Regions from separate parts of the Geobacillus sp. WSUCF-018B genome, predicted to be linked through region 2. Evidence: riboswitches for the same ligand, from Rfam matches in the RefSeq annotation. Region 2 holds a riboswitch; each other region holds the start of a gene.
What was found. A riboswitch is a leader RNA that binds a small molecule or an ion and turns the genes downstream of it on or off. The one in region 2 is predicted to bind S-adenosylmethionine.
Positions count from the first base shown of each region.

Region 1 (2,197 bases), on a different contig from region 2:
AAAGTACAACGCCTGATAGGCGATGCCAACGCCGACGACTGATCCGACGGTGATCTCGCTCGTCGAGAGCGGAATGCCCATGATGTTCGCCGCAAAAAGTGAAATGGCCGCCGCCGTTAAAATGATGACGACGATTTTGACGGTGAGGATCGAAGACGGAATAATGCCCGACCCGATCGTTTTCACTACTTCTCCGCCGCCGAGGCTGCCGAGAAACACGCCGATGCCGCAAAGAAGGAGGGCCATCGACTTTTTCGGAATGGCGCCCGACCCGTACGCGACACCCATCGAGGCGGCCGCGCCGTTCGCCCCGATGTTCATGGCGAAGAAAAAGGACACAATAAAGGCAATGGCAAGGAGCATATCGTTGTTCTCCCCTTATGTGAGATGGAGCCCGCACTCCGTTTTCCCCTGGCCGGCCCAGCGCCCGGAGCGCAAATCGTTCGGATCCGATGCCGGCGCTGTGCACGGGGCGCAGCCGATGCTCGGGTAGCCCCGGTCATGGAGCACGTTGTACGGAAGACCGTGTTTATATACGTAATTCCAAACGTCTTTCCACGTCCAATGAATGAGCGGGCACACTTTAATGGAGCGGAATTTGTCGTCTTTATTGATGTACTCGACATGGCGCCGCGTCGGCGACTGTTCGCGGCGCAAGCCGGAAATCCAGGCGGTGACTCCGGTCAAGACTTCCCGCAGCGGAATGACTTTGCGCAACTCACAGCATTTGTTCGGATCGCGTTTCCATAGTTCATCGCCGAACTGTGCAGCCTGCTCCTCCAGCGTCAAGTGCGGCTGTTTCATCACGATGCGGAGCGACGGGTATTTTTCCTGTACGTTCGCGATCGTGTCGTACGTCTCTTGGAAATGCAGCCCTGTATCCAAAAAGACGATTTCCGCATCCGGCTTGACTTGGGAAATCAAATCAATGAGCACAATCCCTTCAATGCCGAAACTGCACGCATAGACAATGTCATCGCCGTATTCGCGGTACGCCCAAGCAAGGACAGCCAACGCCCCTTTCGTTTCATCATCGGACGGAAAAGACGGTTTTTCGGCCGTTTCCCATTGGTCATATGTGAGCATCGTTTCCCCCTCCTTAAAAACAAAGAAAATCAACATAATTAGTCGGATATTCATCCGGCAACGGGCAGCCTGGCGATAAAAACGCCCCTTCCATTTCGGAAAGAGCGGAAGAACGAGGGACGCCTTATCTTCCAAAATGGATCCCATTTTGCTGGAATTAGCACCTTGCCAAACGCGGCAGGTTGCCGGAGTTCATCGGGCCAGTCCCTCCCCCGCTCTTGATAAGCGTATGTAATTTATATTGATTAAAATTTTAACACAATTGGCGCTAATGTCAATCCTAGTTTTTCGATAGGAATTTTTTTATATACATAGGCAGCTTCGCGATGCTTCCATCCGGTGACGGAAGGAGAGGATTACCGCTTGCGCAGGCTTCCGAGCTCCTCAACAATGGCCTGTATTTCGCTTGGACTGAACGTTTCACGCTTCATGACCATGTCGTAAATGTCTTTCAGTTCGTCATACCATGCCTCGGAAAAATGGGCCGGCTTAATCGCATCAAAATTGAGCACTTTTAATTTTTTCTTCAGCTGTTCAACGATATATTCGACGTTTTCTGCGGACGGTTTCGATAAATCCATGGTTTCGCTCCTTTCGTGGCAGGTTATCATGTATTGTACCACACCGGCGGTGAAAAAGGGGAGAGGCAATATAGTCCGCGCCAGCGTTAGGTGGTAAAATATAGGTGCATGTGCACGAGCTGCTAGAAAGCGGCTATCAAGCGCTTGGATGAAAAGGGAAAACTAATGCCAAGAAGACGGGATGGAAAGGAGTGGCTGCTTCGATGGTCAAAGTGTTGTTTGTTTGCCTCGGCAACATTTGCCGTTCGCCGATGGCGGAAGCGGTATTCCGTCATTTGGTGAACGAACGGGGGCTTGACGGACAGATTGTCGTTGATTCAGCGGGAACGGGCAGCTGGCATGTCGGGGAGCCGCCGCATGAGGGGACAAGGCGGATTTTGAGTGAAAACGACATTGACTATTCCGGCATCCGCGCCCGGCAAGTCGGGCGCCGCGACTTGGAGGAATTTGATTACATCATCGCCATGGACGCCGCCAATTTGAGCGATTTGCGCCGGCTCGCCGGGCCGAATTCGCCGGCGGTGATCGCC
Region 1 is NZ_PIJF01000022.1:1,794-3,990, reverse strand. It holds gene CV944_RS08370 (sulfate permease) at 1-363, opposite strand, end outside; gene CV944_RS08365 (phosphoadenylyl-sulfate reductase) at 379-1,086, opposite strand; SAM riboswitch class I at 1,208-1,314, opposite strand; gene CV944_RS08360 (DUF1128 domain-containing protein) at 1,443-1,667, opposite strand; gene CV944_RS08355 (low molecular weight protein-tyrosine-phosphatase) at 1,871-2,197, shown strand, end outside.
Region 1: another riboswitch for S-adenosylmethionine. It lies ahead of CV944_RS08365 (phosphoadenylyl-sulfate reductase); the one in region 2 lies ahead of mtnK (S-methyl-5-thioribose kinase).

Region 2 (2,197 bases):
CGCCGGCGTGACAAACACGATGATCGTGGCCGACCGCCATGGCCAAATCGTCGGCGAATACAGCAAGCTTCACCTGTTCCAATTGATGGATGAACATTTGTATTTGCAGCCGGGAAACGAGCCAGGCTTGTTCTCGCTTGACGGGCTGCCGTGCGCTGGGGTCATTTGCTATGACATCCGATTTCCGGAGTGGATTCGCGCCCATGCGTTGGCCGGAGCGGAAGTGCTGTTTGTCGTCGCCGAATGGCCGCTTCCCCGCCTTCACCATTGGCGGACGCTCCTGATGGCGCGGGCGATTGAAAACCAATGCTATGTCGTCGCTTGCAACCGGGCCGGACGAGACCCGAACAACGTGTTCGCCGGCCATTCGCTCGTCATTGACCCGTGGGGCGAGATCATCGCCGAAGCCGACGAACAGCCGGGTATCTTAACCGCTTCCATCGACCCGTCGCTCATCCAAGACGTCCGCGCACGCATCCCGGTGTTTGCCGACCGCCGGCCGCACGATTATGAAGAGGCGGCAAAAAAATTTTTCAAAACGTATTGACAATCCGCCAGCCCAACCTGTATCATTCGAATCAAGCAACCAAACGATTGTTAACATCGTGAAAATTGCAAAAACTTAATAGCTAGATCGGTACTCTTATCAAGAGTTGGCTGAGGGAATTGGCCCAATGAAGCCCAGCAACCGACCGTAATGCTATCGTGAGATAGGGCGCACGCCAAAGGCGGCGCCGGAAGCGAACCGCTTCCGCAGGGCACGGTGCTAAGTCCAACAGAAAGACCGATGTCTTTCTGAAAGATAAGAGGCGCGAAGACGATGCATCTTCAAGCCTCTTTCCGTATGCGAAAGAGGCTTTTTCATTTGCCAAAACCTAAAGGGGGAACGTGAAAATGACGATTGTCCAATCCACTGTTTACGAACCGCTCACCGAACAAAAAGCGACCGCCCTCGCCGTCCGCCTCGGCCTATTCCGAGACGGGGCGCCGCTTGTGTGCCGCGAAATCGGCGACGGAAACTTAAACTTAGTCTTTCATATCGTCGATCAGGAAACGAAGCAAGGCGTCATCATCAAACAGGCGCTCCCGTACGCGAAAGTCGTCGGCGAAAGCTGGCCGCTCACGTTAAAGCGCGCGGTTATTGAAAGCAACGCGTTGCGCACGTTTGCCAGCTATGTACCGCAATACGTGCCGAACGTCTACTATTCTGACGAATCGCTTGCCATTACCGTGATGGAAGACTTGTCCCGTCTGCAAATCGCCCGCAAAGGGTTGATCGAAGGGAAAACATTCCCGCTTTTGTCCCGGCATATCGGCGAATTTATCGCCAAAACAGCGTTTTACACATCCGATTTCGGCATGAACCAGCAAGAGAAAAAGAAATTGGCGCAAAGCTTCGTCAATCCGGAACTGTGCAAAATCACCGAAGATCTCGTCTTCACCGATCCATTTTTCGACCATGACACGAACAACTTCGAAGACGAGCTGCGGCCGGACGTCGAAACGCTTTGGAATGACGACCGCCTCCGTTTGGAAGCGGCGAAGTTGAAGCGCAAGTTTTTAACCGAAGCCGATGTGCTTCTGCATGGCGATTTGCATACCGGCAGCATTTTCGCAAGCACCGACGAAACGAAAGTAATCGACCCGGAATTCGCTTTTTACGGCCCGATCGGCTTTGACCTTGGGCAGTTTTTCGCCAACTTGCTGTTAAATGCGTTGTCCCGCCCTGACGTTGAGCGCCAACCGCTCTTTGATCACATCGACCAGACCTGGGACGTCTTTGCGTCCATATTCTCGGAGCTTTGGCGCACCAAAAGCATCGAGACGTACGCCGCAACACCGGGCTTGCTTGACGAAGTGCTCCGGCATGCGTTCATCGATGCTGTCGGCTTTGCCGGCTGCGAAGTCATCCGCCGGACGATCGGCCTCGCCCATGTGGCCGACCTTGACGGCATCGAGCAGAAAGAAGCCCGCCTTGCCGCCAAACGACACGCGCTCCGCCTCGGCCGCCGCCTAATTGTCGAGCGCAACGAGCTGACCGGAACGGACGGCTTCCGCCGAGTGTTTGCAGAAACCGAATAGTAACACGGCGACGACCGGCCCAGTGCCGGCCCGGATCAACGGAAAATGTGAAAAGAAAGGAAGACGACGATGGACACCTTTGCCATCCCGCGCTCTGTCGAGTGGCGCGAGACGC
Region 2 is NZ_PIJF01000032.1:18,073-20,269, reverse strand. It holds gene CV944_RS10625 (carbon-nitrogen family hydrolase) at 1-547, shown strand, start outside; SAM riboswitch class I at 641-809, shown strand; gene mtnK (S-methyl-5-thioribose kinase) at 895-2,082, shown strand; gene mtnA (S-methyl-5-thioribose-1-phosphate isomerase) at 2,152-2,197, shown strand, end outside.

Region 3 (2,197 bases), on a different contig from region 2:
CCGTCGCCGCCCACATTGTCTCCCATTGGACGTTCGGCAGGAGGTTAGCGAGCATCGTGAATCACCTCCACCGCCACCTGCTGGCTTTGAATGTAGTCAAGCGCCCGGGCAATTTCATCCGCCGCCCCATCGATGTGCACAAACAGCACCCCATAAGCGCCTTGATGGGTTTGCGAAATTTTCCCTTGCAAAATGTTGACATCGACGGCAAACTGACGCACCACTTCGGTGATGAGCGGCTTTCCGGCTGCCGCGCCGACAAACGTCAGCTGCGCGATCAGCCCGCTCGGGTATTGGCCAAACAAATGAGAAATCGCCTCTTCCGTCTCTTCCGGCTCGACGAGCTGCTTGACGAACCGCTTCGTGATCGGCTGCTGCGGGTTGCGGAACACGTGCAGCACGTCGCCTTGCTCAACGATTTTGCCGCTTTCCATCACCGCAACGCGGTCGCAAATTTTGCGGATGACGTGCATTTCATGGGTGATCAGCACAATCGTCAGCCCGAGCCGCTTGTTGATGTCGACAAGCAGGTCCAAAATCGCATCGGTCGTCTGCGGGTCCAACGCCGATGTCGCCTCGTCGCAAAGCAGCACTTTCGGGTTGTTGGCGAGCGCCCGGGCAATGCCGACACGCTGCTTTTGCCCGCCGCTCAACTGCGACGGATACGCCTCTTCCCGCCCCGTGAGCCCGACGAGCTCGATCAATTCATCGACCCGTTTTTGCCGCTCCGCTTTCGGAACACCCGCAATCTCGAGCGGAAACGCAATGTTTTCCCGCACTGTGCGCGACCAAAGCAAGTTGAAATGTTGGAAAATCATCCCGATCTCTTGACGCGCCTTGCGCAGCTCCCGCCCTTTGATGCGCCCCATGTCGCGGCCGGCGACGACCACCCGGCCGCCCGTCGGCTTCTCGAGCCCATTGAGCAAGCGGATGAGCGTACTTTTCCCCGCGCCGCTATAGCCGATAATGCCGAAAATTTCCCCTTCGCGAATCTCAAGCGACACATTGTCGACGGCCGTGACCGAGCCGTTAGCCGCTTGATAGATTTTTGTCACATGTTCGAGTGTGATCATCGTTTCACCTTCCTCCCCAAGGCGGCGGAGCGCAAAAAGAAAACCTTTCTGCCCGCAGAGAACAGAAAGGTATTGTGCACCATTCCGTCTCTTATCTCTCAAAGCAGGCCGCTTTGTGTGAATTGGCACCTTTTCAGCGCACGCGCTGACGGTTGCCGGGCTTCATTGGGCACATCCCTCCACCTCTCTTGATAAGAGCGCAACAATCGCCTATTCGATTGACTACAGCTGTGATTGTATCACCTTGTGTCGAACATTGTCAATAAAAATTTCACCCAACATGCCGATACGGCTTAGCCAAATGGAGGAGCGACTCAAGCAGCAACAGATGACGAAAGCTTCCCGATACATGCACTTCGCGCAGCCGGACGAGCTGCTGCAGCTTCAGTTCGCCGCCTAAAAGCGAGCAAAGCGCTTTTTTGGAGCCGCGCACCGTCAAGACGTTCCGTTCATCAGGTTCCCTTCCGGCGGTAAGCTCCTTGCCGAGCGCCACCATGGCGGTCTCTTCCTCGCTTTCAAAGCGGACATACAGCTGCTCATCCGGCAAAATCGGCAACAAATGGCGCAACGTTTGCATCCGTTCCATAAACTGCCCTACCAACTCGCGCATTTCCATTGAGCATCCTCCCCCCATCTCCTTTGTCCTTTTATTTCCATGCCGAAGGGGGAGAATCCTTTACAAAAATCTCGACAGCCGCCGTGGCGAACCAACGCCGTTTTTGTCATTTCCCAAGAAATGTGTCAAACGGCGTCAAAAAATGGCGGATCGTCAACGCGGCAAACGGGCGCGGATTGCTTCGTACAAATAAGGGACCGAATGGAACGCATACCATTTGCCGATGATCTCTCCGCCGGCGAAAAGAAGCAAGCACGGAACGCTTTCAATTTTCCACGCCGCCGCCTGCTCGGGGATGTAGTTGATGTCCGTTTCGCAAAACGGTATGTCCGGAAACAATTGTTCTAGGACAACAAGCATGCGCCTCGCCAACTGGCACGTGCCGCACAGCGGGGTATACAACGAAAGAGCGAGAAGCGGCTCCCCTTCCACCATTCGCTTAATATCGTTTCGACCGATTGTGTTCACTCGCCTCTTCCTCTCATGAACGATTCGATACGGACGTCAA
Region 3 is NZ_PIJF01000045.1:8,882-11,078, forward strand. It holds gene CV944_RS12815 (methionine ABC transporter permease) at 1-55, opposite strand, end outside; gene CV944_RS12820 (methionine ABC transporter ATP-binding protein) at 45-1,073, opposite strand; SAM riboswitch class I at 1,162-1,271, opposite strand; gene CV944_RS12825 (hypothetical protein) at 1,345-1,689, opposite strand; gene CV944_RS12830 (thioredoxin family protein) at 1,843-2,157, opposite strand; gene CV944_RS12835 (ribonuclease M5) at 2,154-2,197, opposite strand, start outside.
Region 3: another riboswitch for S-adenosylmethionine. It lies ahead of CV944_RS12820 (methionine ABC transporter ATP-binding protein); the one in region 2 lies ahead of mtnK (S-methyl-5-thioribose kinase).

Region 4 (2,197 bases), on a different contig from region 2:
CAAAAAATTCAAGGTCAACTTCTTGGCGATGAGCGGTGGGGACATCGCTGAACCGCTGGCCAAATTTTATATGCAATGCTGGAAAGATGTGGGCCTCGATGTCCAACTTGTGGACGGACGCTTGGCGGAGTTCAACTCCTTCTACGATATGGTCGAAAAAGACGATCCGAAAGTGGATGTCTACGCCGCCGCTTGGGGAACTGGAACGGACGTCGACCCGTACGGATTGTACGGCCGCAACGTCATGTTCAACTACTCGCGTTGGGTGAACGAGAAAAATGATGAGCTGCTAGAAAAAGGCCATTCCGAGCAGGCGTTTGATAAGGAGTATCGCCGGAAAATTTACAGCGAGTGGCAAAAGCTAATGAACGAAGAAGTGCCGGTCATCCCAACGTTGTATCGTTCCGCCATCTATGCGGTCAACAACCGTGTCGCCAACTTTACGGTTGACCCGAGCTCGAAGCTGACGTGGAAAGATGTCGGCGTCACGTCCGAGCAGCCAGAAGTGGCGGAATAAACAAAAAAGCGATTGCTTCTATGGGATTCGATATGGTAACATGAAAGACAAATGATCATACGTCTTATCAAGAGTGGGCGAGAGAACGGGCTTGATGACCCCACAGCAACCTGCCGGCAAGGTGCTAACACCCGCAAAGCGGTCTCGCTTTGGATGATAAGAACGGCTGCCCCCTTTCGCATCATTCCGAGGCGAAAGGGGTTTTTGTCGATAGGGGGTGAAGGGGGAAATAGTGAAGAGGGACATGTCGATCCGAGCTTGCATGGCCGCTCATCTCCGTGCCGCTGCGTTCGCCGTTCATGTCATGCGCTGCGTGCAGGCGGAGCTGATTCGGTTTGACCCTGAAGCGGCGGTTTATGTCGACCGCGGGGGCGGATATACCCACTTGTATGGGAAAGCGCAAGGGACAACCTTTTCAGTGTTGTTGACCGACAGCGAGGCGGACGAATGGAAGGCGGACGGACCGTACGCCCTTGATCGCTACATATGGACAGAGCTTGGGAAAAAAGGGGTTTTTCCAATGCGGATGACGCCGTATTTACAAGCTGTATGGTTAATGGAGTCATAGAAAGGAAGAGGACGAATGGCAGTCAAAAAATTTGAGCATGTCGGCATTCAAGTAAAAGACATCGAGGCATCAAAGGCATTTTACCAAAACGTCGTCGGCCTGGAGTTGCTTGACGAAATGATTCATACGAACGGAACGATGAAACTGGCGTTTTTAGGGATTGACGGCTCGATCATCGTCGAGCTGATCGAAGGATACAACCCGAACTTGCCGACGGAAGGAAAAGTGCACCACGTGGCGTTTACGGTCGAAGGCATCGAGCAGGAAAAAGAACGGCTTCAGTCGCTCGGCGTCCCGCTTGTGTGGGAGGAGATTACAACGCTCCCAAACGGGGCGAAATACTTATTTTTCCTTGGCCCGGACGGCGAATGGATCGAGTTTTACGAGCCGGCGCAATGAACGAAGGGGAAGGCGGCCATCGGTATGGCCGCCTTTTGCCGTGCAAGAAGGAAAATAGGGAGTGCACCGCGTATAGGTAAAGGGGAGAGGAGGAGAACAGATGGAGCCGCAAGTTATCCACGCCATTCAAGACGACTACCCGGATGAATTTGCCTGGTGCTATGGCTGCGGACGGCTGAATGAGCAAGGCCATCATTTCCGCACCGGCTGGGACGGGGACAAAACGGTGACCGTCTACACGCCGCGCCCGGAACATACGGCGATCCCTGGGTTTGTGTACGGCGGGCTGATCGCCTCGCTCATCGACTGCCATGGCACCGGGTCGGCGGCGCTTGCCTTGCATCGGAAAAACGGCCATGAGCCGGGAAGCGGGGAAACGCCGCCGCGCTTTGTTACTGCGTCGCTTCACGTCGATTTCGTCAAGCCGACGCCGCATGGAGTGCCGCTTGTCGCCGTCGGCACTGTGACGGAGATTCATCCGAAAAAATGGAAAGTGGACACCGAAGTGTTCGCCAACGGCGAACTGTGCGCCCGCGGGCAAGTCGTCGCCGTCGTAATGCCGAAAACGTTTGTCCGTGGGTAACAAGCAACAAAAGGCGCCGGAGAGCGGCTGTTTTTGACAGCGCTTTCTCCGGCGCTTGGCAACTGGTCGAAAACGGCTGCGCCTCACCTCGTTTCGCCATTGAGGACTGATGATGTCACGAAAAAGGCAA
Region 4 is NZ_PIJF01000036.1:15,332-17,528, reverse strand. It holds gene opp4A (oligopeptide ABC transporter substrate-binding protein) at 1-517, shown strand, start outside; SAM riboswitch class I at 579-680, shown strand; gene CV944_RS11430 (hypothetical protein) at 762-1,085, shown strand; gene CV944_RS11425 (VOC family protein) at 1,101-1,484, shown strand; gene CV944_RS11420 (PaaI family thioesterase) at 1,585-2,067, shown strand.
Region 4: another riboswitch for S-adenosylmethionine. It lies ahead of CV944_RS11430 (hypothetical protein); the one in region 2 lies ahead of mtnK (S-methyl-5-thioribose kinase).